Azoarcus olearius: one gene and its partner. The protein of the gene in region 1 interacts with the protein of each later gene in a pairwise test. Links are inferred from orthologs where the notes say so. Each region holds a gene or a part of one and is shown in the gene's direction. Other genes may lie near its edges.

Region 1 (9,104 bases):
CGGGGACGCCCGCGGTGTCGGACCCGGGGGCCCGGGCAGTGGCGCGGGTGCGGGCGGCCGGTTTTCCGGTGGTGCCGGTGCCGGGGCCTTGCGCCGCGGTGGCGGCGTTGTCGGTAGCGGGCTTTGGCGAGGATGGTTTTCGCTTCGTGGGCTTTCTGCCGCCCAAACAGGCGGCGCGGTGCGCCCGGCTTGCGCCCTTGCGCGACGAACGCGCCGCACTGGTGTTCTACGAGGCCCCGCACCGGGTCGAGGAATGCGTCGCGGACCTGGCGCGCGAGTTCGGGCCGGCGCGGCGGGTGCTCGTTGCGCGCGAACTGACCAAGCTGCACGAGGAGATCGCTTGTTTCTCCCTCGGCGAGGCTGCTGCCTGGTTCGCGGCGGACACCAACCGGGTGCGCGGTGAATTCGTGCTGGTGGTGGAAGGGGCGCCGGCCCGCGAGGGGCTTGATGCCGAAACCGAACGGGTGCTGACGTTGCTGCTGGCGGAGTTGCCGGTCAAGCGCGCGGCGCGCCTCGCGGCGGATATCACCGGCGCCGCGAAGAATGCCTTGTACGCCCGTGCGCTCGAGTTGAAAGGCGAGGCGGAGGGCGAGGGCTGAGCGCGGCTGCCGCCCCGATCGCGCCTATAATTCCGCATCCCCCAGCGAGTCTCACATGCAATCGATAACCTTCACCCGCCCCGACGACTGGCATCTCCACGTGCGTGACGGCGCCGCCCTGGCCGCCGTCGTGCCGCACACCTCGGAGCGCTTCGGCCGCGCCCTGATCATGCCGAACCTGCGGCCGCCGGTCACCACGACCGCGCAGGCCCTGGCCTATCGCGACCGCATCCGCGCAGCGGTGCCGGCCGGGCTCGCGTTCGAGCCGCTGATGAGCCTGTACCTGACCGATAACACCGCGCCGGACGAAATCGAGCGCGCGCGGGCATCCGGCGCGGTCATCGCCGCCAAGCTCTATCCGGCCGGCGCCACCACCAACTCCGACGCCGGCGTGACTGCGATCGACAAGATCTATCCGGTGCTCGAACGCATGGAGGCCTGCGGCCTGGTGCTGTGCGTGCATGGCGAAGTAACCGGGGGCGAGGTCGATGTGTTCGACCGCGAGCGCGTATTCATGGAGAAGACCCTGTCGCCGCTGGTGCGCCGCTTCCCGGCGCTCAAGGTCGTGTTCGAGCACATCACCACCGCGGAGGCGGCGCAGTTCGTCCGGGCGGCCGGTGCCAATGTGGCCGCCACGGTCACCGCCCATCATCTGCTGCTGAACCGCAACGCCATCTTTGCCGGCGGCATTCGGCCCCACCACTACTGCCTGCCGGTGCTCAAGCGCGAAACCCACCGTGTCGCGCTGGTCGAGGCCGTCACCTCGGGCAACCCGCGTTTCTTCCTGGGTACCGACTCCGCGCCCCATGCGCGCAGCACAAAGGAAGCGGCGTGTGGTTGCGCCGGCTGCTACACCGCCCATGCCGGCATCGAGCTGTACGCCGAAGTGTTCGACGCGGCCGGCGCGCTGGAGCGGCTGGAAGCCTTCGCGAGCCTCAACGGCCCGGCCTTCTACGGTCTCGCGCCGAATGCCGACAAGATCACGCTGGTGCGCGAGTCGTGGTCGGTGCCGGGCGGGTTTCCCTATCTGGATGACGATCCGCTGGTGCCGCTGCGCGCGGGCGAATCGGTGGGCTGGAGGCTGGCGTGATCACCCGGCTGCGGCGGGTCCTGTTGCTGGCCGCGCTGCCGCTGCTGGCCGCATGCGAGAACTCGGCAACCGCGTACTCGATCGAGGGTAGTCAGCATGCGCTGATCCTGGTGCGCGAACAGAGCTATTTCTGGGACAGCGAGATCAAGCAGGCCATCGTCGCGTCGCGACTGCCGCAGTGCCAGAAGCGCGTCGCGATCCATCCTGGCAGCAAGGTGTTGACGGAAGTCCTGGTGTACGAGGCCGGCGACCGGCTGTGGGCGCTGCAGCAAGGCAATCGCTGGTATCTGGCCAGTACCGAGCGCTGCCTGGTGCAGGACTGGGACAAGCCGGCCGATGCCCCGCTCGGTCCGCTGGTGGGCAGCTTCCGGCTGCGCGACGGCGCGCCGGCCTTCGTTCCGGCGCAGGAGGCCGCCCCGGTGCGGTGATTTGGAGCCGGGCTCGCGGTCGGCGCGGGTATAATCCGCGCCGGGAAGTTCGCCAGGCAGTCGCTGCGTGCCACGTGTGCGTGGAGGAAAGTCCGGGCCCCGCAGAGCAGGATGCCGGCTAACGGCCGGGCGCCGTGAGGCGACGGAAAGTGCAACAGAGAGCAGACCGCCGATGGCTCTTGTCGAGGAGTTCGCTCTTCGCGGAGCACAGGTAAGGGTGAAACGGTGCGGTGACGCGCGCAAGCGCGGCGCCGGTCGGAGCGCAAGCTTCGGCGGGTAAGAGCCCACCGCAGGACTGGCAACAGGACTGGCACGGTAAACCCCATCCGGGGCAAGGCCAAATAGGGGAGCATTGGCGTGGCTCGCGTCGCTCCCGGGTAGGCTGCTAGAGCGCCGCGGTAACGCGGCCCCCAGAGGAATGACTGCCCGGCGACTGCGGCTTGCCGCGGTCGTTCGACAGAACCCGGCTTATCGGCGAACTTCCCAATTCGCCTTTCGTGGCATGTCATAGGCGCTCGCGCCCCACTTCCGCGGGTTTTTCGACCCCGATTTCCCACTCCCTCCCACTTCGCCTCCTTCTATGGCGGAAGTTCATCCCGCTTCGCATGAGCATGCGCTAGCGCCATTGATTTTTCAGGATTTATACATCGCCGCGCAGACTTGGTAAGTCATTGTGTAACAACGAAAAACCCGGCGGCTCAGGCTTGACCGGGTTTTTTGTTTCCCTTAGAGTGGGGGCGGGTGGAAAAAAGTGGGGCAAAGTGTCATTTCCGATGCTTTGCGGCGGCGTTCAGGGGGAAGGATGTTCCAGGGGGCGGTAGCGCTCAGTCTCGATGCGAAGGGTCGTCTTGCGATCCCGGCGCGGCATCGGGACGCCCTCACGCCCGACGGTGCGCCGCTGGTCATGACCGTCCATCCGCACCGCTGCCTGCTCGTCTATCCGCTCACCGCGTGGGAACCCATCCGCGAAAAGATCACCAGCCTGCCGGGCATGGATCAGGCCACGCTCAGCTTCAAGCGCATGCTGGTCGGTTTTGCCCAGGAAGAAACGCTGGATGCCGCCGGGCGTGTGCTGGTCGCGCAATCGCTGCGCCAGTTCGCCGCGCTCGACAAGCAGGTCTGGCTGGTCGGGCAGGGCACGCACTTCGAACTCTGGTCGGATGCCGGCTGGCAGAAGCAGCAGGAGGCGATGCTGGCGCTGGTCGACAACCCCTTGCCCGCCGGACTGGAGAACTTCGTCCTGTGAGCGCCCAACTGCAACACGTCAGCGTGCTGCTCACCGAGGCGGTGGATGCGCTGGCGATCAAGCCGGAAGGCATTTACGTGGACGGCACCTTCGGCCGCGGCGGCCACAGCCGCGCGGTGCTCGCCCGGCTGGGCGCGGGCGGCAGGCTCATCGCTTTCGATCGCGACCCCGCGGCGATCGCGGCGGGTCAGGCGATCGCCGATCCGCGCCTCGAACTCGTCCATGCCCCTTTCAGCGAATTCGCGGTCGTGCTCGACCGTTTGGGCGTCAGCGCCGTCGACGGCGTGCTGCTCGACCTTGGCGTGTCGTCGCCGCAGCTCGACGATGCCAGCCGCGGCATGAGCTTTCGCTTCGACGCGCCGCTGGACATGCGCATGGACACAAGCCGCGGACGCACCGTCGCGGAATGGCTGGCGGAAGCCTCCGTCGCCGAGATCACGGAGGTCATCAGAGACTATGGGGAAGAACGGTTTGCTTATGCGATTGCAAAGGCGATTGCAGCTGCTCGGACAGGGGGGGCTATCGCAACCACTGGACAGCTTGCCGCGATCGTGGAAAAGGCGGTCCGTACACGCGAGCCGGGGCAGCACCCAGCGACGCGCAGCTTCCAGGCTCTACGGATTTTCATCAATCAGGAACTCGAAGAGCTGACGACCGTGCTGCCGGACTGCGTTGCGCGCCTGCGCGAGGGCGGCCGGCTGGTGGTGATCAGCTTTCATTCGCTCGAGGACCGCATCGTCAAGCGCTTCCTGCGCGACGAAGCGCGTCCGCCGCAGCTGCCGTCGCGGCTGCCGGTGCGCGCGGCCGACCTCCCGCCGCCCCGGCTGCAACTCGTCGGCAAGGCGCAGCGGCCGGGCGAGGCTGAAGTGGCGGCCAATCCGCGCGCGCGCAGCGCAGTGATGCGGGTGGCCGAGCGCTGCGGGGTGGCTGCATGATCCGCTTCGACGCAATGCTCGTCGCACTCGTGGTCGCCAGCGCGCTCGGCGTGGTGGCCGCGCAGCACCAGTCGCGCAAGCTCTACATCGAGCTGGAGCGCGAGATGGCGCGCGCCCACAGCCTCGACGTTGAGTGGGGGCAGCTGCAACTGGAGCAAAGCACCTGGGCAGCGCACGCGCGGGTCGAAAAGCTCGCCCGCGAACGGCTCGGCATGCGCCCGCCGGTGCCGGGGCAGATCGTGGTGCTGGAGGCACAGTGAAGAAGCAGCGCACCGTCACCTTCAACCACAATCCGCTGCTCAAGCGCGAGCTGCCGGCGTGGCGCGCGCGCTTCGTGCTCGTCATGCTGATGGGGTGCTCGCTGGCGCTGATCGGGCGCGCGCTCTACCTGCAAGGTGTAAACAACAGCTTCCTGCAGGCCAAGGGCGAAATGCGCTATGCCCGCGTGCTGGAAGTCCCCGCCACGCGCGGACGCATTTCCGATCGCAACGGCGACATGCTGGCGGTGAGCACGCCCGTGCGCTCGATCTGGGCGATCCCGGCCGACGCCCGCCTCGAACCCGCCGCCGCACGCCAGCTCGCCACGCTGCTCGAAATGGATGTGCGCGAGCTGAACGACAAGCTCGCCCCGGGCCGTGACTTCGTCTATCTCAAGCGCCAGCTGCCGCCCGAGGTCGCAGACCGCATCGCCGCGCTCAAGCTGCCCGGCGTACACCAGCAGCAGGAATATCGCCGCTACTACCCCGGTGGCGACGTGACCGCGCACATGCTCGGCTTCACCGGGGTCGAGGACCGCGGCCAGGAAGGCATCGAACTGGCCTACGAGAAGATGCTGGCCGGCATGCCCGGTTCGCGACGCGTGATCAAGGACCGCCGCGGCCGCATCGTGGAGGACGTGGAATCGATCCGGCCGCCGCGCGACGGCGACGATATCTCGCTCGCGATGGACGGCAAGATCCAGTACATCGCCTACAGCGCGTTGCGCGAGGCCATGCAGCTCAACAAGGCGAAGGCGGGGGCCGCCGTGGTGCTCGACGCGCGCACCGGGGAAGTCCTTGCGTTGGCGAACGCGCCTACCTACAACCCGAACAACCGCAGCAACCTCACGGGCGCGCAGCTGCGCAACCGCGTGTTTACCGACAGCTTCGAGCCCGGCTCGGTCATGAAGCCGTTCATTGCCGGTCTGGCGCTCGAAACCGGCAAGGTGAAACCGACCACGGTGATCGACACCTCCGCCGGACGCATGACCATCGGCACCGCGACCATCTCGGATTCGCACCGCAGCGGCCCCTTGACCGTCGCCGAGGTGATCCAGAAGTCGTCCAACATCGGCACTGTCAAGATGGCGCTGCAGTTCACGCCGGCCGAGATGTGGCAGCTCTATCACCAGCTCGGCTTCGGTTCGCCGCTCAATCTCGGCTTTCCGGGCGAAACCGGCGGCCGTCTGCGCCCGGCCAAGACCTGGCGCCCGATCGAGCAGGCGACCATGTCCTATGGCCACGGCATCTCGGTCACCCTGATCCAGATGGCGCGCGCCTATCTGGTGTTCGCACGCGACGGCGAACTCGTACCGCTGTCGCTCACCAAGCTGGACGGGCCGCCCAGCGGCGGAACCCGCATCTTCTCGCCGCAGACGGTGCAGACGCTGCGCAACATGCTCGAAACCGTCACCCTGCCCGGCGGCACTGCCACCAAGGCACAGGTGCCCGGCTACCGCGTCGGGGGCAAGACCGGCACCGCGCTGAAGCTGGAAGGCGGGCACTACACCAAGCGCTACATCGCGTCCTTCGTCGGCATCGCGCCGATCTCCAATCCGCGCCTCGTCGTGGCAGTGATGATCGACGAGCCGAGCGCGGGCAACTACTACGCGGGTACGGTGGCCGCGCCGGTTTTCGCGCGCATCATGGAAGGCTCGCTGCGCACCCTCGGCGTGGCGCCGGATGCGCCGCTGACGCCGCTGCAGCTGGCCCGCAAGCCCAACGAACCCGCGCCCGCGGCGGTCCGGGAGAGCATGTGAGCAACCCTGCCTTCGTGCTGCTCGATCAGCTCCGCGCCAGCGGCGTCCGGCCCGCCGGCATCACGGCCGATTCGCGTCGTGTCGGGCCGGGGGCCGTGTTCGCGGCGTGGCCGGGGCATGTCACCGACGGCCGCCGTTACATCGCCTCCGCCATCGAGCGCGGCGCCGCTGCCGTGTTGTGGGAAGAGGGCGACGGCTTTCACCCGGGAGAACTTCCGGTTCCAGGGTTCGCGGTGCCCAGGCTGCGCGAACTCGCAGGTGCGCTTGCCCACGAGATCTATGACCGGCCCTCCGCGCGGCTGTGGATGGCCGGCGTGACCGGCACCAACGGCAAGACCACGGTCACGCAGTGGCTCGCGCGCGCGCTGGGCGAACTCGGCAGCCGCTGCGGCATCGTCGGTACCCTCGGAAGCGGGTTTCCGGACCAGCTCAGCGCCAGTCTCAATACCACGCCCGATGCGCTCGAACTGCATGCCACGCTCGCTCGCCTGCTGGGCGAAGGCGCAGCCGCCGCGGCCATGGAAGTGTCGTCCATCGGACTCGACCAAGGGCGGGTGAACGGCGTCGAGTTCGACGTGGCGGTGTTCACCAACCTTACCCGCGACCATCTCGATTACCACCGCACGATGGACGCCTATGCCGAAGCCAAGGCGCGTCTTTTCGCGCTGCCGGGCATCAGCCGCGCCGTCATCAATCTGGACGACGCCTTCGGCCTGACGCAGGCCCGCCGCCTCGTCGCCGCCGGGCAGGTCGATGTGATCGGCTACACCTGCGTCGCCTCCAACGCGGACGCGGTGCCGGGCGCCCGTGTGCTGGTGGCGGACCGGCTCCAGGCCTCGCCCTCGGGCCTGCAGTTCTCGCTGCACTGGGCGGGGCGCCAGTCCGACCTGCAGGTGCGCATGGTCGCCCCGTTCAATGTCTCCAATCTGCTCGCGGTGATCGGCGCGCTCGTCATGCGCGGGGTCGCGGTAGAGGAAGCGCTGGCCGTGGTCGGCCGCCTCAATCCGCCGGAAGGTCGCATGCAACTGGTGGGCGGGATTGGAGAGCCGCTGATCGTGATCGACTACGCGCACACGCCGGATGCGCTCGCCAAGGTGCTGGAGGCGGTGCGCGGCACCGTGCGCAGCCGCGGCGGCCGCCTCGTGTGCGTGTTCGGCTGCGGCGGCGATCGCGATCCCGGCAAGCGCCCCCTGATGGGAGAAGTCGCCCGCCAACTGGCCGACCGCGTCGTGGTCACCAGCGACAACCCGCGCAGCGAAGACCCGCGCAAGATCATCGACGCCATTGCCGCCGGGGCGGGTGCGTCGGCCGACTGCGTCGTGGACCGCGCCGAAGCGATCCGCATCGCGGTGGGCGAGGCCGGGCCCGACGACGTCGTCGTGCTGGCCGGCAAGGGCCACGAACCATATCAGGAGATCCACGGTCAGCGTCTGCCGTTCTCCGACGTCGAGCAGGCGAAGGCGGCGCTGGCAGTGTGGAACGACAGGAGAACGACGGCATGATGAGCCTGCTCGACGCCAGCCGCGCGCTGTCCGCACATCACGCGGTGGCGCAAGGCGCGGTGCGCTTTTCCAGTGTCGGCACCGACAGCCGCGGCATCATCCCCGGGCAGCTCTTCGTTGCCCTGCGTGGCGAGCGCTTCGACGGTCACGAATTCGTCGCCGCCGCGCTCAAGGCGGGCGCCGCCGCGGCCATGGTCGACGCGCGTGGCTTTACCGAATTCGGCGACGCCAGCCTGCCGCTGCTGGTGGTCGACGACACCCGGCTCGCGCTCGGCACCCTCGCCGCGACGTGGCGTGCCCGCTTTGCGATTCCGGTCATCGGCGTCACCGGCAGCAACGGCAAGACGACGGTCAAGGAAATGTGCGCCGAGATCCTGCGCGCTCAGGCGCGGCGTGATGGCGCCGGCGACGAGGCGGTGCTCGCCACGCGCGGCAACCTCAACAACGACATCGGTCTGCCGCTGACGCTGCTCGAACTGCGCGACCACCACCGCGCGGCGGTCATCGAGATGGGCATGAACCATCCGGGCGAGATCGCCTACCTCACCGGGCTTGCACGGCCGACGGTGGCCATCGTCAACAACGCGCAGCGCGCGCACCTGCAGGGCCTGGGCACGCTGGGGGAAGTGGCGCAGGAGAAGGGCGCGATCTACCAGGGCCTGGGTGCCGCCGGCGTCGCGGTCGTCAACGCCGACGACCCGCACGCGGGCTATTGGCGCGACCTCAATGCCGGGCGCCCGATTGTGAGCTTTGGTATCGACCAGCCGGCCGACGTTGCCGGGGAATGTACCCTGCACGGCCTTGGTTCCCAGCTCCACATCGCCGCGCCCCAGGGACGGGGCGAGGTTGAACTGCAGGTGCCGGGACTGCATAACGCAAGCAACGCGCTCGGCGCCGCCGCCGCCTGTCTTGCCGCGGGCGTGGTGTTCGAAGCCGCGCTCGAAGGCCTGGCGCTCTACGAAGGCACCCGCGGCCGCCTGCAGCGCAGGGCCGGGCCGCAGGGCGCGGTCATCCTCGATGATTCCTACAACGCCAACCCGGATTCGGTGCGCGCCGGCATCGACGTGCTCGCGAGCACGCCGGGTCACACCTTCCTGGTGCTGGGCGACATGGGCGAAGTGGGGCAGACCAGCGCCCAGGTGCACGACGAAATCGGGGGCTACGCCAAGAGCAAGGGCATCGACGGCCTGTACGCGCTGGGCGAGGCGAGCGCGATCGCGGTGCGCAATTTCGGCGAAGGCGCGCATCACTTCGACAGCGTGGAGGCGCTGGTCGGGGCGCTCGCAC
Region 2 (8,862 bases), 1.4 Mb from region 1 along the record:
GACGGCGACGCCGCGCGCTTCCTCGGCAAGGGCGTGCTGCGCGCCGTCGAGAACGTCAACACCGAGATTTCCGAAGCGATCATCGGTCTGGACGCCGAAGAGCAGGCCTTCATCGACCGCACCCTGATCGACCTAGACGGCACCGAGAACAAGTCGCGTCTCGGCGCCAATGCGACGCTGGCAGTGTCGATGGCAGTGGCGCGCGCCGCGGCCGAGGAGGCCGGCCTGCCGCTGTACCGCTATTTCGGCGGTTCGGGCCCGATGGCGATGCCGGTCCCGATGATGAACGTCATCAACGGCGGCGAGCACGCCAACAACAGCCTGGACATCCAGGAATGCATGATCATGCCGGTGAGCATGGGCAGCTTCCGTGAGGCACTGCGTTGTGGCGCGGAGATCTTCCATCACCTGAAGAAGATCACCGACAAGAAGGGCTACCCGACCACCGTCGGTGATGAAGGCGGTTTCGCGCCCAACGTGTCCGGCACCGAAGAAGCGCTCAACCTGATCCAGGAAGCCATCGCCGCCGCCGGCTACGAGCCGGGCCGCGACGTGCTGCTGGCGCTCGACTGCGCTGCGTCCGAGTTCTACAAGGACGGCAAGTACGAGCTGAAGGGCGAAGGCCTCAGCCTCACCTCCGAAGGCTTTACCGACTACCTCGCCACCCTGGCCGACAAGTTCCCGATCGTGTCGATCGAGGACGGCATGGCCGAAGGCGACTGGGCCGGCTGGAAGCACCTCACCGACCGCCTCGGCCGCAAGATCCAGTTGGTCGGCGACGATCTCTTCGTCACCAACACCAAGATCCTCGAGCAGGGCATCGACCAGGGCGTGGCCAACTCCATCCTGATCAAGATCAACCAGATCGGCACCCTGTCGGAAACCTTCGCGGCGGTTGAAATGGCCAAGCGCGCCGGTTACACCGCGGTGATCTCGCACCGTTCGGGTGAAACCGAAGACTCCACCATCGCCGACATCGCGGTGGGCCTCAACGCGATGCAGATCAAGACCGGTTCGCTGTCGCGCTCGGACCGTATCGCCAAGTACAACCAGCTGCTCCGCATCGAGGAAGATCTCGGCAACACCGTGGTGTATCCGGGCAAGCGCGCGTTCTACAACCTGCGCAGCCGCTAAGCGACGCCGGTTCGCTTTCCGCTTCGACTGCCGCGACATCCGCCGCGGCAGTCGATTGCGTCTTTCTTTCCCTAGCCGTCGAACTGTTCCATGCGTTGGCCCGTGATCATTCTTGCCGTCCTCGTCGTCGTGCTGCAGTACCCACTGTGGCTAGGCAAGGGCGGATGGCTGCGCGTGTGGGAGGTGGATCGCAAGTTGCACGAGCAGCGTGAGGAGAACACGCGGCTGGAAGAGCGCAACGCGGGGCTCGACGCCGAAGTCCGCGACCTCAAGTCCGGCAACGAGGCGATCGAAGAACGGGCACGGCTCGAACTCGGCCTGACCAAGCCCAACGAAATCTTCGTTCAGGTACCCCAGAAGCACTGAACCGGCTCAAGGCCGGCTCAGTTCCATGCTTCAAACGCGTTCGTCGGACGCGGTCTAGAGCAGTTCGGTGATCAGTTCCCGCTGCTCCAGTTCCTCTTCAAAAGCCACCATTTCGAGACCGAGCGCGTCGCGCGCGGAAATCATCCCGATCGGCCGCCCGCAGTCGGTGACCGGAACGTGCCGGAAGCCGCCCTCGTACATCAGGTGCATCGCGTGCCCGAGCGGCCTGTCGGACGATATCGACTGCGGATCGCGGGTCATGACTTCGCTCAAACGTGTCCGCGCAGGATCGCGGCCGGCGGCGATGACGCGGACGAGCGCGTCGCGTTCGGTAAAGATGCCGCTCAGGTGACCGTCATGGACGATCATGATCGACCCCACGTGCAGGTCGGTCATCCTGCGCGAGGCCTCCAGTACTGTCATGTGTTCGTCGGCGGTCAGAATCTTCTGTCCCTTTACCACCTCTGCAATCTTGCGCGTCGGCATGTCTCTTCCTCCTCCGGAAAACCACCATCGGCCCATCAAAGGTAGATAGCCGCTGCCGGGGAAGCAAGTCCGAACATACCCCAACGCCCGCCGGCGGGGCTACGCGGTTTCAGTCGCGTGCGATCAGCGTCCGCGCGCCGTCGAAGCGCGGTGCGAAGTAGGCGTTCGAGAGCTTCTCGATGCGCACGGCGCCGCGGCTCGATGGCGCGTGGATGAAGCGCCCGTCGCCGATGTAGATGCCCATGTGGGAATGCGGCCGCCTGGCGGTATTGAAGAAAACCAGGTCGCCTGGCGACAGCTCCGCCGGGCTGATGGGGCGGGTGCGCTCGGCAATCTGCGCGGCGTTGTGCGGCAGCCGCTGACCGCTTACCTGCTCCACGACGTAACTCACCATGCCGCTGCAATCGAGTCCCGCTTCCGGATTGCGGCCGCCGAAGCGGTAGCCGGTGTCGAGCAGACCGAGGGCGAACATCACGATCTCTTGTGGATGATCGGGATCGTCGAGCGCGAACAGCGGTTGCGCGGGGCGCGCGGCGGGACCCGGAGGGAGTCGGGATTCGGTGGGCGGCGGAACAGAGCTGCAGGCCGCAACGAGCGCCGCGAGCAGGAACGCGACGCCGGGGCCGGCCCCCGGCCGGCGTCGCCGATAGGGTGGTGTCTGTGCCATGCCGGGACGATAGGGGAATGCGGCGCAGGCGTCCAGCCGCGGCCGGTGGTGGCCGGTCAGGCTTTATCGGGGCGCACGCAGTCGCTGGCGGGGGGAAGGCCGGGGCGTTCGAGCGTGGCGCCGTCCGCGGTCGGACGGAAGACCGTCTGACCGTCGGAATAATCGCTGTTACCAGCGCCGGCACGCAGAGCGAAAACGCCGGCGCCGGTGCGCAGACGGATGTGGCTCGGGTGGTATTCAACGGTAAAGCGTTCACCGTTGCGGCACTGATAGGTCTCGACCTCGCCGTCGTCACGCGTCCACGCCGTGGAGGCGAGACCGATGGAAAGAACGACGACGGTACTGAAAGCAAGGATGCGCATGGGAGGGGAGGAGGGGGAGGGGGAGGGTGATGGTTTTGTTAGTCGGTCAGTTCGATGCTGCCGGACGCAGTCACGCTGACAAGGCTTTCGCCGCCCTCTAGCGGCGCCGGGGCCGCTTCAGCCATGGCGGCGGACATGCGCATGCGCGCGTACGCGGGCGGAGCGCCCGACTCGCCGAGGTTGAGCTGGCGAATCCGGTAGCGTTTGCCGAGCGCCGATGCCACGACGCCGGCCTTGCGTTCGAACGCACGGATCGCGTCGATCGTGGCCTCATCGGCCGCCGCGCGACGGGTGTCGGGCGCCGGCTGCAGGGTGACCTGGGCCAGGCCGAGATTACTCTGCAGCTTCCCGATCAGTTCCGACATCGCGGCGACATCGCGGCTTTCGAGGCGCAGTTCGGAGCGCATGCGCCAGCCCTCGATACGGGTCCCACTCCCCTTTCCGTAGTTGGGCCACGTGCTGGTGCCCGCCGACTGGAGCTTGACCGAGGGGTGGGCGCGCGCTGTTTCCATCGCCGCGGTCACCGCGCGATTCACCCCGCGAGCAAGCGCCGCCGCATCGGCGCCCGCCTGTTCGACGTACATGATGGCGATGACCTGATCGTTGGGGGCGGGGCGTTGCGCATCGACCGAAAACTCGATCACGGGCCCGACAGCCGGCGCCGGCTCGGCCGCCATGGCGGCCAGCGGCGCTGCGTAAAACAGGATGGCAAGCAGGGAGGGGGCAGTTCTCATGAGGACAGGCACCGGCGGCTCTCGATATGCGGCGCTTTATACCCTAAGGCGTACGGCCAGACGGCGGCGAGGTGTAAGCACCTGTGATGACGCCGGCGCTCGCAGCGCCCGGAACAGGGTCAACGCCCCAACACCGCGGCGGCGTCCAGCGGCTCGAGTTCTTCCTCGTACTGGCGGGCGTTGGCGACGTAGTGCGCCGCATTGCGGGTAATCCCGGCGATTTCGTCGTCGCTCAGTTCCCGGATCACGCGCCCAGGCGAACCGACGACCAGCGACCGATCGGGAATGACCTTGCCTTCCGGAATCAGCGCATTGGCGCCAATGATGCAGTGCTTGCCGATGACCGCGTTGTTGAGGACGACCGCGTTGATGCCGATCAGCGTGCCGTCGCCCACGGTGCACCCGTGCAGCATCACCATGTGGCCGATCGTCACATCCGAGCCGATCGTCAGCGGAATGCCGTCGTCGTTGTGCAGGATGGAGCCGTCCTGGATGTTGGTGTTGTCGCCGATCACGATCGGATCGTTGTCGCCCCGAATAACCGCGTTGTACCAGATATTTACGTTTCGTCCGGCTTCGACCCGGCCAATGACGGTCGCGTTGTGCGCGACCCAGCACCCTTCGCCGAAACGGGGCTTGCGCTCTCTCAGGGCATAGATACTCATCAGTCTCTCACGTTGTTTTCTTCGTGCCCGATGTGACCCGGGGGCGAAATCATAGCAAGCGGCCGCGGCGACGTGGGCAAGTCCTTGGTGATGAAGGCGGTTTTTACACTCGATCGGACGGCTGCGGGGCCAGCGGTGTTAGCATTGCGCCGCAGCAGCCGCTCGGGACAGTCCCTTGGACGGCTGCAGTTTTCGTTCCCGCCACCACCGTCTTCATGCTCAGCTACCGTCACGCCTTCCATGCCGGCAATCACGCCGACGTACTCAAGCACATCGTGCTCCTGGAAATCCTCGAGTACTACAACCGCAAGGACAAAGCCTGGTGCTATGTCGACACCCATGCCGGCGCGGGGTGTTATGCGCTCGATAGCGAACGCGCAGCGAAGACGGGGGAGTACACCGAAGGCATCGGCCGCCTGTGGGAACGCACCGACCGACCCGAGGCGGTGGAGTCATACGTCCAGTCCGTACGCCAGTTCAACCCCCATGGGCGCCTGCTGTTCTACCCCGGTTCTCCCGCGCTCGCAATGACCCGCGCGCGGGCGCAGGACCGCCTGCGGCTTTTCGAACTGCATCCGGCGGACATGACCTTGCTCGAACAGACCTTCCGCGGCGAGAGCGAGCGCGTACAGGTCCGGAAGGCCGATGGCTTCGCCGCGCTCCGCGGGTTGTTGCCGCCGCCGTCGCGTCGCGCCGTGGTACTCATCGACCCGCCCTACGAGGTCAAGGACGACTACCGCCGCGTGCTGGAGACCGTGCGCGATTCCATGAAACGTTTTCCGAGCGGCACCTACGCCGTGTGGTATCCGCTGCTTGCCCGGCCGGAGGCGCGCCAGTTGCCGGAGCGGCTGGCGGAGTTGGGGGCGGAAAGCTGGCTCGATGTCCGCCTGGCGGTGCGGGCTCCTGCGGCAGACGGCTTCGGCATGTTCGGCAGCGGCCTCTTCATCGTCAATCCGCCGTGGGTGCTGCCCGAGCGCCTGGAGCAGACGCTGCCGTGGCTCGTCGAGGTGATAGGGATCGATGAGGGCGCGGGTTTCGACGTGGAGCATCAGATTGCCTGATCGGGGAAAGCCCTTCCGTCCGGGCCTTGCGACGGGCGTGCCGGAGAGGAACACACAATGAGCGAGGACACGCTGCAGACGCTGCGCAGGCAGTTGCGCGACTTTGCCGCGGAGCGCGCCTGGGAGCCGTTTCACACCCCCAAGAATCTTGCGATGGCGCTCGCTGGCGAAGCCGGCGAGGTCGTCGAGCACTTCCAGTGGCTGACGCCGGAACAGTCTGCCGCGCTACCACCGGACACGCGGCAGGCGGTGGCGCTGGAACTCGCCGATGTCCTGCTGTATCTCGTCCGTCTTGCCGACGTGCTGGACATCGACCTCGCCGAGGCCGCGGGCCGCAAGCTCGCGATCAATGCGGAGCGCTACCCGGTTGAGCGCGCACACGGGCGCGCGGAAAAATACGACAAGCTGTGACGGACGCCCGCGGGCCGCCGCTGGCGCCCGCGTCCCGCTCGAACCGGACTACGCGAATTGGAACTCCAGCACCTTAAGGAAATCGAGAGCGCCACGGCCCACGGGCGCGGCGAGTTGCTGCGTCTGGGGGTCGTCAGCCTGTTTCTTGTCGCGACGATGCTGTACGCGGCAACGCTGGGCTCCGGCGCCAGCCTGATCCTGGTCGTGGGGGCGGCATTGGCGGCCTACATGGCGCTCAACATCGGCGCCAACGACGTGGCAAACAACGTGGGCCCCGCGGTGGGGGCCAGGGCGATGGGGCTGGTCAGCGCGCTGAGCATCGCCGCGGTGTGCGAGGTGGCGGGGGCGCTGCTGGCAGGCGGTGCCGTCGTCGACACCGTGAAGGGCAGCATCCTCCAACGGCACCTGCTGACCGATGGCGACACCGTTGTCGCGGTAATGCTCTGCGCCTTGCTCGCGGGATCCATCTGGCTGAACGTGGCGACCGCGCTCGGCGCGCCGGTATCGACCACGCACTCCATCGTCGGCGCTGTGCTGGGTGCAGGCATCGCGGCACGCGGGGTGGAGGTCATCAACTGGGAGACCGTAGTGGCGATCACCACCAGCTGGGTGGCATCGCCCCTGCTGGGTGCCGGCTTCGCCGCCGCGTTCCTGTACGCGGTGAAGCGCAGCATCACCTATCAGCCCGACATGGCCAGCGCGGCGCGAAGAGTCGTGCCGTACCTGATGGCCGCGATGACGTGGACCTCCATCGTGTTCCTGCTGGTCAAGGGACTCAACCGCGCGCTGGTGGTGGAACTGGGGGCCGCCGGCTCGTTCGCCGTGATCCCGGCGACGCTCGTGTTCCTCTACATGCGGGCCAGGTTGCGGACGCGGGGACATCTGATCGCGAATACCAAGGAAGGCGTGAACAAGCTCTTCAATCCCCCGCTGGTGTTCGCCGCGGGCTTGCTGAGCTTCGCCCATGGCTCCAACGACGTCGCCAATGCAGTCGGGCCGCTGGCGGCGATCCTCGATGCCCTCGGCAGTGCCGGGACGGTCCGCGCGCTCGCGGGGCCGCCGCTGTGGGTGCTGGCGATCGGGGCAATCGGCATCGCGGTGGGGCTGGCACTGTTCGGGCCTCGCGTCATCCGCACCATCGGCACCGAAATCACCGAACTGGACCAGATGCGGGCGTTCTGCATCGCGCTGGCGGCCACGGTGACCGTGGTACTGGCTTCCGGGATCGGGCTGCCGGTCAGTTCCACGCACATTGTCGTGGGGGGCGTCTTCGGCGTGGGCTTCCTGCGCGAGTTCCTGAAGACGGCCTACGAGCGTACGGTGGCGGAGATCAAGGCCCACCACCCGGCGGGCGAGCAGCAAGCGCTCGATGCCTTCCTGGAGCGCTTCGGCCAGGCCTCGGTGGCCGAGAAGGACCGATTGTTGAAGGACCTGAAGGCGCGCTCGAAGAACAGCGAGGACCCCGCCAATTTCTCCAAGTCGGAGCGCAAGAAGCTGCGCAAGATGTACAAGCAGGAAGTCGTGAAGCGGTCCCAGCTGATGCGGATCGCCGCAGCCTGGGTGGTTACGGTGCCCGTTTCAGGGGTCTTGGCCGCATTGCTGTACACCTTGCTGGCGCAAGGCGTGGCGCGCGCCTGAGGAGGCTGGCATGAACGGTTTCGAGGTCGTGGCGCTCGGTCTGCTCGCGGTGGGCGGCTGGTTCTGGTTCGATAGCCTGAAGGCGAGGGAGGCCGGGATTGCGGCGGTGCGTGCCGCGTGCGCCCGCGAAGGCGTTCAGCTCCTCGACGAGACGGTGGTCGGGCAGGGGATGTGCCTCGCGCGCGACGACGAGGGGCGTGCCGTGCTGCAGCGCAGCTTCGCGTTCGAATATTCCGACTCCGGCTATGACCGCTTCCGCGGCGGAGTGACGCTGCGCGGACGGGAAGTGGTGCTGCTGGATCTCGCCGCGCATCTCCCGCGCTTCCACATCGTCCAGTAGCGCTCAGAGCGCCCGGTTGGGGGCGATTGCGCGCAGGAACTCGTTGCGCAACTGGTCCGAGCGTTCGAAATCGCCGGCGAAGGCCTGCGTCACCACGCGCTCGTCGCCGCGCCGGTCCTCCCCGAGCAGCAGGCACAATTGCTCCGCTTCAATCACGCATGCGGCGCCGGATGCACTGCCGTGGTGCATCAGCGCGTCCGCAATGTCGCGGGTCATCCATTCCTGGTAGGTGAAACGGTGCCCGATGGCGTCCACCAGCCGGGCGATGCGGCCGAAGCCGTGCAGGCGCCCACCCGGCACGTAGGCGACGTGGGCGAGGCCGCGGAACGGAACGAGATGATGCGGACAGACGCCGTGGATGGCGATGCCGCGGACCACGACCATGTCTCGGCGCGGATCCTCGAAGCCCTCGCCGAGCGCCGCAGCGGGGTCGAGTTCATAGCCTCCGAGCAGACGCTTCTGCCACAGTTCGCGCACCCTCTGCGCCGTCCGGCCTGTGTGAGTGGTGTCGGGCTCGACGCCGCACGCCCGAAGCAGGTCGCCGACCGCACGTTCGAACGCCACGGGATCGAAGTTGCCGGAGCGGGGGATGCCGACCGTCCGCGGATGAGGGGTATGGCCGTGATCGTGGTCGCCCCCGGCGCTGTCGGAATGTTGGAAATGGGTGGAGGACATTGTCGGATTTCCTGCGAAGGTTGGCGGATCATACGCTTGAAGCCCAGGCGGGGCCGGAATGTTGCGCTGCACCAAAACCGGCACGCGTCCTGCTTGTCGAAGCCCGTAGATCGACGCGCGCATCCACGAGAGCCGCGTGTCGGCCCGGACCGCAATTCCAGCGCACGCCCAGGAGGCCATGATGTTGACGACAGCGACGGCAAACGAAATTTCCATCCCTCTCGCCGACGCACGGCAGATCTATCGCGTCGAAGACGTGGACAAGGCGCTCGAGGCCAGCGCACCGGCCCGCAATGAGGCGCTTGCGGCGTTCTACGAGCGGA

Evidence for each region.
Region 2: the proteins of ftsL (region 1) and ftsB interact in binary tests that used the Escherichia coli proteins (3 or more experiments, as listed by UniProt). The link is inferred for Azoarcus olearius from one-to-one orthologs.

The regions. Positions count from the first base shown.
Region 1 is NZ_CP016210.1:972,723-981,826, forward strand. The notes cover bases 2,927-5,926. They hold ftsL (cell division protein FtsL), read left to right. Parts: upstream 2,927-4,294; coding sequence 4,295-4,558; downstream 4,559-5,926. Other genes in these bases: mraZ (division/cell wall cluster transcriptional repressor MraZ), read left to right, coding at 2,927-3,363; rsmH (16S rRNA (cytosine(1402)-N(4))-methyltransferase RsmH), read left to right, coding at 3,360-4,298; dqs_RS04670 (peptidoglycan D,D-transpeptidase FtsI family protein), read left to right, coding at 4,555-5,926. In the rest of the region: rsmI (16S rRNA (cytidine(1402)-2'-O)-methyltransferase), read left to right, coding at 1-599; pyrC (dihydroorotase), read left to right, coding at 655-1,689; dqs_RS04645 (hypothetical protein), read left to right, coding at 1,686-2,117; more of mraZ, read left to right, coding at 2,920-2,926; more of dqs_RS04670, read left to right, coding at 5,927-6,315; dqs_RS04675 (UDP-N-acetylmuramoyl-L-alanyl-D-glutamate--2,6-diaminopimelate ligase), read left to right, coding at 6,312-7,817; dqs_RS04680 (UDP-N-acetylmuramoyl-tripeptide--D-alanyl-D-alanine ligase), read left to right, coding at 7,814-9,104. UniProt on the Escherichia coli protein: Essential cell division protein. May link together the upstream cell division proteins, which are predominantly cytoplasmic, with the downstream cell division proteins, which are predominantly periplasmic.
Region 2 is NZ_CP016210.1:2,411,095-2,419,956, reverse strand. Bases 105-2,862 are described here. They hold ftsB (cell division protein FtsB), read left to right. Parts: upstream 105-1,224; coding sequence 1,225-1,500; downstream 1,501-2,862. Other genes in these bases: dqs_RS11170 (hypothetical protein), read right to left, coding at 2,710-2,862; dqs_RS11175 (C40 family peptidase), read right to left, coding at 2,096-2,653; dqs_RS11180 (CBS domain-containing protein), read right to left, coding at 1,555-1,986; eno (phosphopyruvate hydratase), read left to right, coding at 105-1,134. Also shown: more of eno, read left to right, coding at 1-104; more of dqs_RS11170, read right to left, coding at 2,863-3,015; dqs_RS11165 (SIMPL domain-containing protein), read right to left, coding at 3,054-3,749; dqs_RS11160 (gamma carbonic anhydrase family protein), read right to left, coding at 3,869-4,414; dqs_RS11155 (23S rRNA (adenine(2030)-N(6))-methyltransferase RlmJ), read left to right, coding at 4,630-5,475; dqs_RS11150 (nucleotide pyrophosphohydrolase), read left to right, coding at 5,533-5,886; dqs_RS11145 (inorganic phosphate transporter), read left to right, coding at 5,944-7,524; dqs_RS11140 (DUF3301 domain-containing protein), read left to right, coding at 7,535-7,864; GTP cyclohydrolase I FolE, read right to left, coding at 7,868-8,539; dqs_RS11130 (AAA family ATPase), read left to right, coding at 8,718-8,862. UniProt on the Escherichia coli protein: Essential cell division protein. May link together the upstream cell division proteins, which are predominantly cytoplasmic, with the downstream cell division proteins, which are predominantly periplasmic.